DNA from 4 places in the Streptomyces sp. NPDC052225 genome. Region 1 is predicted to be linked to each of the others. Evidence: riboswitches for the same ligand, from Rfam matches in the RefSeq annotation. Region 1 holds a riboswitch; each other region holds the start of a gene.
The links. A riboswitch is a leader RNA that binds a small molecule or an ion and turns the genes downstream of it on or off. The one in region 1 is predicted to bind cyclic di-AMP.
Positions count from the first base shown of each region.

Region 2: it holds a riboswitch for cyclic di-AMP, as region 1 does, so the genes downstream of both, AB0L37_RS31690 (NlpC/P60 family protein) here and AB0L37_RS22555 (transglycosylase family protein) in region 1, are expected to answer to the same signal.
Region 3: it holds a riboswitch for cyclic di-AMP, as region 1 does, so the genes downstream of both, AB0L37_RS21285 (LysM peptidoglycan-binding domain-containing M23 family metallopeptidase) here and AB0L37_RS22555 (transglycosylase family protein) in region 1, are expected to answer to the same signal.
Region 4: it holds a riboswitch for cyclic di-AMP, as region 1 does, so the genes downstream of both, AB0L37_RS17535 (C40 family peptidase) here and AB0L37_RS22555 (transglycosylase family protein) in region 1, are expected to answer to the same signal.

Region 1 is NZ_JBFAVD010000015.1:137,680-140,769, forward strand. It holds gene eno (phosphopyruvate hydratase) at 1-1,037, opposite strand, end outside; gene AB0L37_RS22555 (transglycosylase family protein) at 1,308-1,991, opposite strand; cyclic di-AMP (ydaO/yuaA leader) riboswitch at 1,996-2,202, opposite strand; gene AB0L37_RS22560 (transglycosylase family protein) at 2,339-3,090, opposite strand, start outside.
Region 2 is NZ_JBFAVD010000028.1:47,530-50,619, reverse strand. It holds gene AB0L37_RS31690 (NlpC/P60 family protein) at 1-974, opposite strand, end outside; cyclic di-AMP (ydaO/yuaA leader) riboswitch at 982-1,164, opposite strand; gene AB0L37_RS31685 (hypothetical protein) at 1,373-1,609, shown strand; gene AB0L37_RS31680 (hypothetical protein) at 1,615-1,992, shown strand; gene pcrA (DNA helicase PcrA) at 2,086-3,090, shown strand, end outside.
Region 3 is NZ_JBFAVD010000014.1:57,284-60,373, forward strand. It holds gene AB0L37_RS21275 (DUF6126 family protein) at 1-4, shown strand, start outside; gene AB0L37_RS21280 (tyrosine-protein phosphatase) at 18-815, opposite strand; cyclic di-AMP (ydaO/yuaA leader) riboswitch at 1,183-1,368, shown strand; gene AB0L37_RS21285 (LysM peptidoglycan-binding domain-containing M23 family metallopeptidase) at 1,372-2,112, shown strand; gene AB0L37_RS21290 (SGNH/GDSL hydrolase family protein) at 2,243-3,061, shown strand.
Region 4 is NZ_JBFAVD010000010.1:164,908-167,997, forward strand. It holds gene AB0L37_RS17525 (LysE family translocator) at 1-562, shown strand, start outside; gene AB0L37_RS17530 (DUF6328 family protein) at 501-1,016, opposite strand; gene AB0L37_RS17535 (C40 family peptidase) at 1,144-1,617, opposite strand; cyclic di-AMP (ydaO/yuaA leader) riboswitch at 1,621-1,833, opposite strand; gene AB0L37_RS17540 (hypothetical protein) at 2,159-2,467, opposite strand; gene AB0L37_RS17545 (ATP-dependent Clp protease proteolytic subunit) at 2,475-3,090, opposite strand, start outside.

The DNA of each region.
Region 1 (3,090 bases):
AGGGTCTCGGTCAGCGAACCGATCTGGTTGACCTTGACGAGCAGGGCGTTGGCCGAGTTCTCCTCGATGCCGCGCGCCAGACGCTCCGGGTTGGTGACGAAGAGGTCGTCGCCGACGAGCTGGACCTTGTCGCCCAGCTTCTCGGTGATGACGTTCCAGCCGGCCCAGTCGTCCTCGTACAGCGGGTCCTCGATGGAGACGAGCGGGTACGCGGAGACGAGCTCCTCGTAGTACTCCGTCATCTCGGCGGCGGAGCGCTCCTTGCCCTCGAACTGGTACTTGCCGTCCTTGTAGAACTCGGAGGCGGCGACGTCCAGGGCGAGCGCGATCTGCTGGCCGGGGATGTAGCCGGCCTCCTTGATCGCTTCGAGGATGAGGTCGAGCGCGGCGCGGTTCGACTCCAGGTTCGGGGCGAAGCCGCCCTCGTCGCCGAGGCCGGTCGACAGGCCCTTGGTCTTCAGCACCTTCTTGAGGGTGTGGTAGACCTCGGCGCCCCAGCGCAGCGCCTCGGAGAAGGACTCCGCGCCGATCGGGGCGATCATGAACTCCTGGATGTCGACGTTGGAGTCGGCGTGCGACCCACCGTTCAGGATGTTCATCATCGGGACGGGCAGCAGGTGCGCGTTCGGGCCACCGAGGTAGCGGAACAGCGGCAGGTCCGAGGCCTCGGACGCGGCGTGCGCGACGGCGAGCGAGACGCCGAGGATGGCGTTGGCGCCGAGCGAGCCCTTGTTGTCCGTGGCGTCCAGGTCGAACATCGCCTGGTCGATCAGGCGCTGCTCGGTGGCGTCGTAGCCGACGAGCTCCGGGCCGATCTGCTCGATGACGGCGAGGACCGCCTTCTCGACACCCTTGCCGAGGTAACGGTTGGGGTCACCGTCACGGAGTTCGATGGCCTCGAAGGCACCGGTGGAGGCGCCGGACGGGACAGCAGCACGACCCGTGCTGCCGTCGTCGAGGCCGACCTCGACCTCGACCGTGGGGTTGCCTCGGGAGTCCAGGATTTCCCGGGCTACGACGACGTCGATGGACGGCACGAGCATCTCCTTCTGGGATGTGACGCGGGCTATGCGGGGCCGCGATGCACGGCCTCGACCCCTTGAGCCTAACCGCCTCCGGGGCATCGGCCAGCCGACCGACCGTCCCTTGGACAACGCCGTGAGCGAAATGTTCCTGAACGGAACAAAAACAGCGACCCCCGTTCCGGATTCCGGAACGGGGGTCGCGGTGCGAGCGGCCCGTGGGGACGGGGCGGGGTCCTCGGCGTCCGCCGATGCCGGGACTCCCTATAAGGGTGCGGCTGCGGACTACTTCAGGTGGAGCTGCTGACCCGGGTAGATCAGGTCGGCGTCCTTGACGATGTCCTTGTTCAGCTTGAACAGCTTCTGCCAGGTCGTGCCGTGCGCGCCGGCGATCTCGCCGAGGGTGTCGCCGGACTTGACCTTGTACTCGCCGTCGCCCTTCTCGACCTTCTGGCCGGTCGGGGTCGTGACGGTCTCGCGCTTCTCGGAGCGGGTCGTCGTGGACGAGTCCGAGCGCTCCTGCTGCTTGGGCTGCGCCTGCTGCTGCGGCTGCGCCTGCTGCTGCGTCTCGGCGGCCGGAGCGGAGTTGCCGGTGGACGCGCCGGACAGGTTGACGCCACAGCTCGGCCAGGCGCCCTTGCCCTGGGAGGCGAGGACCTTCTCGGCGACGGCTATCTGCTGCGCCTTGGAGGCCTGGTCGGCCGAGGACGCGTAGGCGGTGCCGCCGTACGCGGCCCACGTGGAGGACGAGAACTGGAGGCCGCCGTAGTAGCCGTTGCCGGTGTTGATCGACCAGTTGCCACCGGACTCGCACTGGGCGACCTGGTCCCACTCGGAGGTGGTCGCGGCGGAGGCCGAGGTGGCACCCATCAGCGGGACGGCGACGGCGGCACCGGCGACACCGGCGAGCGTGGCGACACGGACGGCCTTGGACGGGCGGCGGTGCTTGCCCTTGCTGGAAAGCAGCATGGAGAGATCCCCTCACCGACGCCTACGAGGTGAGCTGTCGGGTTCGGGCCAGTGAGTGCCCGGCCGCGCATCCTTGTGCGCGGCTTAACCCCTAGCCGTCCGAAGTCGTCGACCTCGTACGGCGCTTACCTGGGTCCCCCGCTCCTGCCTACGGCGCTGACGCGTCGACTGTTCCCGTACGGACGTTGGCAGGATTCGGCGTGACGTCCATCGGGGCCCGCTGTGGCGAGCGGTCACGACCGTAAGCAGTGGATCCGCCCGATTTCAAAGACGATCAGGCCCTTTGAGACCCATCTCTCACTTGCGCCAAAGCGGACAAACAACCATCAATGCGTCCCGAACTCCCGCTACTTTTCGACCGATTCGAGACCAAGATCCAGACTCTGACCAGGAATGATGAGGTCCGGGTCGGACCCGACCTCCTTCTTGTTCCGGTCGTAGAGCGCGGCCCACCCGCCGTCCACGTCCTGCGCGTCGGCGATGTCCCAGAGGTTGTCGCCGGAGCGGACCGTGTAGGTCCCGTCGCCGCGCTTGTCGTCGCGGGAGGCGTGACGGCCTTCTCCCGTACGGGAGTCGGCGTCGTCGTCGGCGGCCCGGTCGCCGCGGTGGCGGCCGGCGGCGGAGGCGTCGCCGCCGGTGGCGGAGGGGTCCGGGGTGGCCGAGGCGGAGGACTCGGGGGCGGCCGGATCGACGGAGCCGGACGCGTCGGCGGGGTCCGCCGAGTCGGCCGGGCCGGCCGAATCGCCCGGGTCGGCCGAGGGAGTTGTGGCGCTCTGCTCCGACTTGTCCGAGTTGTTCGAGCTCTCGTCGGCCGCGGTGTCACTCTTGTCGCCGTCGGTGCCGTTACCGGAGGTATCCCCCGAGGCGTCAGTTGACGCGCCGTCGGATGCGGTGTCCGAGTCGTCCGACCCGTCGTGATTCTTCTCTCCCGAGGACGTGTCCGCATCGGACGCCTGCGGGGAGGGGCTCGTACCCGGGTCGACGTCGGCGGAGTCGTCGCTCTTGCTGAGGCCCGCGGCGAGCGAGCAGCTCGGCCAGGCGGCCGTGCCCCTGGCGTCGAGGACCTTCTCGGCGACGGCTATCTGCTGCGAGCGGCTGG
Region 2 (3,090 bases), on a different contig from region 1:
CAGGTGGTGCGCGGCAGCGAGATCCCCGCCGCCTTCCACGCGGCCTGCGTGAGCCCCGAGCAGTCGTACGAGTCCGGGCCCGTGGCGCCCCACACGTACGGCTTGCCCTCCTGGGCCTTGGCGAACGCGAGCGCCTTCGCCGCCTTGGTGGCGTACGAGTCGGACGTGTCCGAGGCGGACCCGGAGGAGTCCGACGAGTCCGTGGAGCCCTGCTCCTTGGCGGCGGCCTCCTCGGCGGCCTTCCGCTTCTCCTCCTCCGCGGCCTTCTGCTGTGCGGCGAGCTCGGCGGCCTTCTTCTCGGCCGCCTCCTGCTTCGCCTTCTCGATGGCCGCGAGGCGCGCCTTCTCCTCGGCCGTCAGCTTGGAGAGCAGTTCCCGCGCGTCGGACAGCTTGGTCTGCACGTCCTGCTTGGTGGTCCTCAGCTCGGTCTGCGACGTGGTGAGGTCCTTGAGGCTGGCCTGCGCCTCGGTGCGCTTCTTCGCCGTGGTGCGCTGCTGGACCTGGTAGTCGTCGACGGCCTTCTTCTGCTCGTCGGTGAGCCGGCTCATCAGCTGGCGCTGCGAGAAATAGTCCTCGGGGTCGTCCGCGAGGAACATCGTCGCCGTGTCGCTGATGCCGCCCGTGCGGTACTGCTCGGCGGCGAACCGGCCCAGCTTCTGGCGCGCCGTGTTCATCTTCTCGGTGCGCTGCGCGATGTCGTCGAGGAGCTTGTCGACCTGCTTCTTCTTGCCCTCGGTCCGTTCCTTGGCCGCGTTGTACTTCTGCGTGGACACCTCGGCCTGCCGGTACAGGGTGTCGACCTTCTTCTGCACCTCTTCGATGCTCGGCTTGTGGGGCTGCGTGGGGGCGGCCTGGGCCGTCTGCGAGAGCAGGGCGACGGAGGTGAGCGCGGCGGTCGTGATGCCGACGGCGGGTGTCGTACGAAGGCCGCCGGATATCCGGGACCGGCTGCGCGGCTTGCGGTGCGACGCCAAGGCAGGCGACTCCTTCCATGGTCCGCCTACCGGGTTAGCTGTCGGGTTCGGGCGGGTGGTGCTCGTCGTGCGGAAGGCTGCCCTACGGTCAACTGCCCGGTGCTGCCGGGCCGTTGGGCCGATTCACCCCAAGGTCGGTGGGTCCCCGGTTCCCTGCCTTGCGGCGTACGGAACTCAGCGGGGGCTGTCCGGTCGCCGCGTTGTTCGCGGGCGGGGGGACGGACTGCCCGCGCAGCACCGTAGCCAACTGGTGTTGCTGCTGTGAAGGTTGATGTTCGATATGCCCGATACATTTTCGTGACCTTGGCTACTCCTCGGGCCCGCGCCCGGCCGTACGTGGTCAATCCGGAGGGATCTGCGCCGAATTGTCCGTAGATTGACCGGAGCCTTCCCCGGAGTTGCGGAGTCCGCCGACTTGTCCGCAGTACGGCCCCGCCACCGCGGGAGCGGGCGAGGGCGGCCCCGAGGGCGACACCTGTATCGGCACCTCGGCGGGCGTCGCGAAGCTCGACCAGGACGGCGGCGGGTGCCGGAGGAAGGCGTCGTTCGTCCCCGGGCTGTCGTCGGGCGCGACGAAGGACGGCGGCTTCGCGACCGGCCTCGACGGCGTCTTTGTCTCGGGCGCCCCGTCGTAGCGGACGTGGCGGGCGACGACCTCGTCGTGGTGTCGCCGGGCGGCAGGGCCAAGCCGTTCACCGTCTTCCCGAACCGCAACGGCCACGTGGCCGTCCCCGCCTCGATCGCCCTCGGCCCCGACGGCAACCTCTACGTCGGCGACCTGAACGGCGAGGCCGCCAGGGCGACCGCCCGCGTCTGGAAGGTCAGCCCCGGCGGCAGGATCCTCGGCTGGACCTCCGGCTTCGGCCCGGTCACCGGCGTCGCGGCCGACGGACACGGCGATCTGTACGTCAGCCGGCTCTTCGCCCGGACCGTCACCAAGGCCGACCGCGCCGGGACCGTCCTGGAGGGCGGAAAGAAGTCGCCCGGCGGCCGGTTCCGGCAGATTCTGTCCTTCTGACCTGCGACTTTCCCGGATTCCGGAGTCTGTCTTCCAGCGGTGTCGCAAAGGCGGCGGCGGGGTGTCAGTGGGGCGGCCTAGACTCGTAGGGCGATGAGCAGCCTCTTTGACGACAACTTCCTGGCCAGCCTCCAGAGCGGCGCGGAGGAGCCCCCGCCGCCGCCCGAGGACACCGATCCCGCAGCAGCTCCGGAGCCGATCCCGGACGACCTGTTCGGCGGGAAGTTCGACGTGCCTCCGGCCCGGGACGCCCACTACCGCGACGGTGCGCCGCGCCCGGTCATCGACCCGGCCGCGCTCCTCGACGGGCTGAACGAGAACCAGAAGGCGGCCGTCGTGCACGGCGGCTCGCCCCTGCTCATCGTCGCGGGCGCGGGCTCCGGCAAGACCCGCGTCCTGACCCACCGGATCGCCTACCTGCTCGCCGAGCGCGGCGTCCACCCCGGCCAGATCCTCGCGATCACGTTCACGAACAAGGCCGCGGGCGAGATGAAGGAGCGCGTCGAGTCCCTCGTCGGGCCGCGGGCCAACGCGATGTGGGTCTCCACCTTCCACAGCGCGTGCGTGCGCATCCTGCGTCGCGAGTCGAAGAAGCTCGGCTTCACGTCGTCCTTCTCGATCTACGACGCCGCCGACAGCAAGCGGCTCATGGCCCTGGTCTGCCGCGACCTGGACCTGGACCCGAAGAAGTTCCCGCCGAAGTCCTTCAGCGCGAAGATCAGCAATTTGAAGAACGAGCTGATCGACGAGGAGGACTTCGCCGCCACCGCCGCCGACGGCTTCGAGAAGACCCTCGCCCAGGCCTACGCGATGTACCAGTCGCGGCTGCGCGAGGCCAACGCCCTCGACTTCGACGACCTGATCATGACGACGGTCAACCTGATGCGCGCGTTCCCGGACGTCGCCGAGCACTACCGCCGCCGCTTCCGCCACGTCATGGTCGACGAGTACCAGGACACGAACCACGCGCAGTACGCGCTGGTGAAGGAGCTGGTCGGCCCGGCCGACTCCGACCCCGCCGAGCTGTGCGTCGTGGGTGACGCCGACCAGTCGATCTACGCCTTCCGCGGCGCCACGATCCGCAACATCCTCGACTTC
Region 3 (3,090 bases), on a different contig from region 1:
GTAGGCGGCCTGGACCGTCAGTCCAGCAGGCGCTCGCGCAGCCGCTCGCGGTCGGCCGCGGTGAGCTTCAGGCCCTCTTCCAGGTAGCGGTCCGTGCTGCCCCAGGTCTCCTCGAGCGTCTCGAAGGCCGCGTTCAGGTACTCGGCGCGCGCGTCGAAGAGCGGGCTGAGCAGCTCCATGACCTCGGGGGAGTACGCGTCCGCGGACGTGCCGCTGCGGCGCACCTTGTAGCGGCGGTGCTTCGCGTTCGACTCCAGGTAGTCCGCCTCGATGGCGTCGCGCTCCACGCCGACCGCGAGCAGTGTCACGGCGATCGACAGGCCCGCGCGGTCCTTGCCCGCGGCGCAGTGCATCAGGGCGGGGACGCTGTCCTCGGCGAGCGCGTGCAGCACCCGGCTGTGCTCGCCGGTGCGCTGCGTGATGATCGAGCGGTAGGACGTGATCATGCGGTTCGCGGCGCGGCCCTCGGACAGGAGCGCCCGCAGCTGCTCTATGTCGCCGTCGCGGACCATCTGCCAGAACTCGGCGCCGTCGGCCGGGTCGGACAGCGGCAGGTTCACATTGCGCACGCCCGGCAACTCGACGTCGGCGCCCTCAAGGCGCTGGTCCGCCGCGTTGCGGAAGTCGAAGACCGTGTGCAGCCCGAGGCCCGCGAGGAACACCGCGTCCTCGGCGGTGGCGTGGGCGAGGTGTCCGCTGCGGTAGAGCACGCCCTGGCGCACGCGCCGGCCGTCCACGGTCGGGAGGCCGCCGACGTCCCGGAAGTTGCGTACTCCGGCCAGCTCGGGCTCGGTGGACGGGACGTGCTGCGTCACGGGGGCTCCTCCCGGTCGGGGCACCGGCGTTGCTCGCCGGCGGATCGCGCTCCTGACGATACGACATGGCTTCCCGGGGCAACCATCTGTCCGATTTGAGGCTTTCCTTGGTAACTGTCCCTGGTAGCACGGGTGTTGCGCAGGTCTGCGTGAGCAGGCTCATAGCCGTGACGTTCCGTGGCGGTCGTCCGGATTGCGGCGCGCGGAATTTGCTAGGGGTAAGGCGTTGGTAAAGCGGAAGGGTCGACGCAGGGTGACACCGGGAACTCCCAGTCGATCAAGAAAGGGCTGGCGTACGTGAATTCGGCGCTTGTCGCCGCCTTTCTCATTCCTTTACGGTCACCACCAACTCCGGTCGGAACGCCTAGTCCTGCCACCGCCCGGATTCCGAACGACTACCCGTGACGGCAGGAGCGGGGGACCCACAGGCAGTACGCCGCCGAGGGAATTCCCCATGCGGCTCGGGGTGAAGTCGCGTCCGTACGACGGGCGCGGCCGGACATCTCCCGTCCGAACCCGACAGCTCACCTCGTAGGCGACGGAGAGAGATTTCGCCATGCCCGCAAAGGGAAAGCACCGCCGTCCGAAGTCCCAGCGCGTCACCCGCGCCGCCGCCGTCGTCTCCGCCGGCGGAGCCGCGCTCGCCCTGCCGCTGATCGGCGCGACCGGCGCCCATGCCGCCACCGCCACGACGTACACGGTGAAGGCCGGTGACACGCTCTCCAAGATCGCCGAGGCGCAGGGCGTCGACGGCGGCTGGAAGCAGCTCTACCAGGACAACAAGGCCGCGATCGGCTCCGACGCCGCGCTCATCAAGCCCGGCACGAAGCTCACGCTCGGCGGCGCGGCCAAGGCCACCACCACGGCGACGCAGGCGAGCGCCTCCACCACCACCTCCTACGTGAAGCCCGTCGCCGCGTCCATCGGTACCCCGTACCACCAGAACGGCTCCATGTGGTCCAGCGGCTACCACACCGGGACCGACTTCACCGTTGCCACCGGCACCTCGCTCAAGGCGATCGCCGCCGGCACCGTCGTCTCGGCCGGCTGGGACGGCAGCTACGGCAACGAGGTCGTCATCCAGCACGCCGACGGCAAGTACTCGCAGTACGCCCACATGTCGTCGGTGGGCGTCTCGGCCGGCCAGGCCGTCACCGCCGGGCAGCAGATCGGCCTGTCGGGCGCGACCGGCAACGTCACCGGGCCGCACCTGCACTTCGAGATCCGTACGTCCCCGAACTACGGCTCCGACATCGACCCCCTGGCGTACCTGCGCCAGCACGGTGTGAGCGTCTGACAGGACCCGGCGCGCGCGATCCACTCGGCCCCCCGGGATATTCCCCGGGGGCCGAGTGGGCTATCTCACCACCCGTCAACCCCTGGCTACGGTCGCGTAGGTCACATCCCAGGGTGAAAGATGTGTGGTCGTGGCAAACGAATCGAGATCATTCAGCGGCGGCACGATTCGGTCCTACGCGGCGGTGGGGGACAGCTTCACCGAAGGCGTCGGGGACCCCGGGCCCGACGGGAACTTCGTCGGATGGGCGGACCGGCTCGCCGTCCTCCTGGACGACCGCGTCCCCGAGGACACGTTCCAGTACGCGAACCTCGCGGTCCGCGGCAAGCTCATCGACCAGATCGTCGAGGACCAGCTCCCGCGAGCCGTCGAGCTCGCCCCGGACCTGGTGACCCTCGTCGCGGGCGGCAACGACATCATCCGCCCCGGCACCGACCCGGACGACGTGGCCGAGCGCTTCGAGAAGGCCGTGGTGCGGCTCTCCGAGGCCGCGGGGACCGTCATGGTCGCCACCGGCTTCGACACCCGCGACGTCGCCGTGCTCAAGCACCTGCGCGGCAAGATCGCCACGTACAACATGCACGTACGGGCCATCGCCGACCGGCACGGCTGCGCGATGCTCGACCTGTGGTCCCTCAAGTCGCTCCACGACCGCAGGGCCTGGGACGAGGACCGGCTGCACCTGTCGGCCGAAGGGCACACCCGGGTCGCGCTGCGCGCCGCGCAGGCGCTCGGCATCGAGGTCCCCGCCGACCCGGAGCAGCCCTGGCCGCTGCTTCCGCCGCGCGGCACGTTCGAGGTGCGGCGCGACGACATCCACTGGGCCCGCGAGTTCCTGGTGCCGTGGATCGGGCGGCGACTGCGCGGCGAGTCGTCCGGCGACCGGGTGCAGGCCAAGGGGTTCGTCGACCCGCACGCGATCAAGGCTCACCTGGAGTCCGCGTCCTGAGTCCGGGGCTGCGCCGGTGAGGTGACCGG
Region 4 (3,090 bases), on a different contig from region 1:
CGTCGTACGCAACTCGCTGGTCTCCCGCCGCGCCGGCGTGGCCTGCGCCCTCGGTGTCGCGGGCGGTCTGCTCGTCCACACGACGCTCGCCGTGGCCGGCGTCGCCGCGGTCCTGACCGCCGTACCCGCCCTCTTCCGGGCCCTCCAACTCGCCGGTGGTGCCTATGTGTTGTACCTCGGCGTCCGGACGCTCCAGTCCGCGTGGCGCCCGCTCGCCGAGCGCGCCGCCGCCGATGCCGGTCCGCAGGGGCGGGGGCCCACGGGTGGTGCGCTGCGCCAGGGATTCCTGACCAACACGCTCAATCCGAAGGCGCCGATCACGTTCCTGAGCGTGCTGCCGCAGTTCGTGCCGCAGGGGAGTCCTGCGCTGCCGCGCACGGCCGTCCTGTCGGCGATCGTCGTGGTGCTCGCGCTGCTCTGGTTCCCCGCGGTCGCGCTGCTGGTGGACCGGCTCGGCCGGTGGCTGCGCAGGCCGCGCACCGCCCGCGCGGTGGAAGCCGTCACGGGGAGCGCTCTGGTCCTCCTGGCCCTCGTCCTTCTTCTCGAGCCTCTGCTCGGGTGAGGGTGCGGCGCAGCGCCCAGGGCAGCGCTCCCCACAGTCCCGCGCAGACCAGGAGGGTGCCGGCCCCCGCCGCGACACCGGCGCCGCGATCGAGGGTCACGTCGACGACCAGCAGCACGGACCCGGACAGGGCGAGCACGAGAACGACCATCCCGAAGGCCGCGAGCCGCGACGAGACCTGCACGATCTGCGGCTTGGCCCCCATCTGGAACAGCACCCGGTGCACCGCGGCGGGCGCGGTCAGCAGGGCCGCGGCCACGACCGCGAGGAGCAGCGTCGTCACGTACGTGGCGCGCTGCACGGAGTCCAGGTCCGGAAAGCGCGGCGTGAAGGCGAGCGTCAGCAGGAAGGCGAAGAGGAACTGCACGCCGGTCTGGACGACACGCAGCTCCTGGAGCAGCTCACCGAAGTTGCGGTCGGCACGCTCCAACGGGGTCTCGTTGCGCTCGCTCATATCGGCATGAGTAACCAATAGTGATGATTTCAATCGAAAGCGATCTCGGCCGGTCTTCAGCGGCCACAGGGGGCGGGCCTGGCGCCCGGCCCGCCTCACCTGCGGCGCTGCGGTCCGGCGAGGGGCGTCAGCGCACCCGGCCGTACCAGACGCTCTTCGTCCAGATCTTCTGCAGTCTCACCACGTCCCCGGTCTTCGGGGAGTGCCAGATCCGTCCCTTGCCGGCGTAGATGCCGACGTGGTAAACGCTCCGTCCCGAGTGGAAGAAGACCAGGTCACCGCGGGTGCGGGAGGCCGCACGGATATGACGCGTCTTGTTGTACTGCTGGGCTGCGGTACGGGGCAGCTTCTTGCCCGCCCGCTTGAACGAGTAGAGCGTCAGGCCGGAGCAGTCGAACCGGTGCGGGCCCGCGGCGCCCCACTTGTAGGGCGCTCCCTTCTTGGAAGCCGCGACCTGGAGAGCTTTGGTCGAGGCCGCCGCAGCCGATGCCTCCGGCGCGGCGCCGGGGACCATGAGTCCCGCTCCCGCCACGGCGAGGGTGAGGACCGAGGCGGTACCGGCCCTGGTCAGCAGCGACGGGACACGATCGAGCGCAGTCATGCGCAACCCTTCGTCAGCCGCCTGCGAAGGATGACCTGTCGGGTTCGGGCTGGCGAAGATGCCCGGCCGCGTGATGCGGCTTCACCCCAAGGGCCCCTCGGTCACGCCTCGGACGAGGTGTGCCGGTGACCCGTCGTGATTGGGTCCTCCACTCCTGCCGATCCACTTCTGTCGACCTGACATCCGTGCGGCGGCAGGACTCGGCGTCCGCACGGACCGCCCCGCCGCGGCGGCGGGGGCTTGTCGTCGGAAGGGATCTTCACGCACTCGTGTCCCGAAAACCGAGCTGAACCGGCGGTAAGTGAGGCTCCTCACGCTTGGCCCGTTCAGGTGGACGGTGCGGCTTTCGGGCCCCGGGCGCGACGCCCGACCATGCTCGTACCAGCGGCGGAACGGTGAATTCCGGTGCCCGCGTACAGCCGTGACGCAACTCCGAAGGGCTTTTTGACGGACGAACGTCTACGCCATTCGGGGGTACACCATCCGGGCCGTTTCACCCCGGACCCAGACGGGTCGGACGGGCGAGGGATGCTCGGCGACCTCAACTGACAGTTTCTGGCGGCAAGGTGACCCTCTGTGTTCGCCTCTCCCCGTCCAAGACGCGAAGAGCCCGTGTCAGGGTTGCGGCATGCACCTCGCTCTCTCCGCGCTGGTGCATCAGCGTCAGGGCGTCCCGCAGCGCCGTCGCGCGGCTGACGAGCGCCTGGGCCGCGCGCAGCCCCCGGTAGGTGTCCTCGCCCCGCGCCGGATTGATCCGGGCCAGCAGATCGACCACGGCCAGATAGTTGTCCACCAGCTCGCACTCGGCGCGGGTCAGCGCGGGCAGCGGCGGCAGTTCGGGCGGGTACATCGACACGTCACCTCGGATCCTGGGTGCCGAGCGACGTCTTGCGGCTCGCCAGGACGTGGTCCACGAGGCCGAACTCCCGGCTCTGTTCAGCGGTCAGCACGGTGTCGCGTTCGATGTCCGCGCTGATCTGCGCCTTGGTCCGGCCCGAGTGCAGCGCCAGCAGATCCTCCAACTGGTCGCGCATCCGCGCCATTTCGCGCGCGTAGATCTCCAGGTCGGTGGGCTGGCCCTGGGCCGGCTCGGGCAGTGCGGGCTGGTCCAGGACCACGCGCGAGCCCGGCAGCATCATCCGCTTGCCCGGCGTCCCGGCCGCGAGCAGCACCGCGGCGACCGACGCGGCCTGCCCCAGGCACGTCGTCTCCACCTCGCAACTGACGTACCGCATCGTGTCGTAGACGGCCGTCATCGCGCTGAACGAGCCGCCGGGGGAGTTGATGTACAGCGAGATCGGCTGGTCGGGCGCCGTGTACTCGAGGTGCATGAACTGGGCCATCACGTCGTTCGCCGACGTGTCGTCGATGGGGGTCCCGAGAAAGACGATGCGCTCCTCCAGCAGCTTCGAGTAGGGGTCGAGCGTGCGCTGCCCCGACGTGGTGCGTTCCGTGAACTCGGGCAGGACGTAG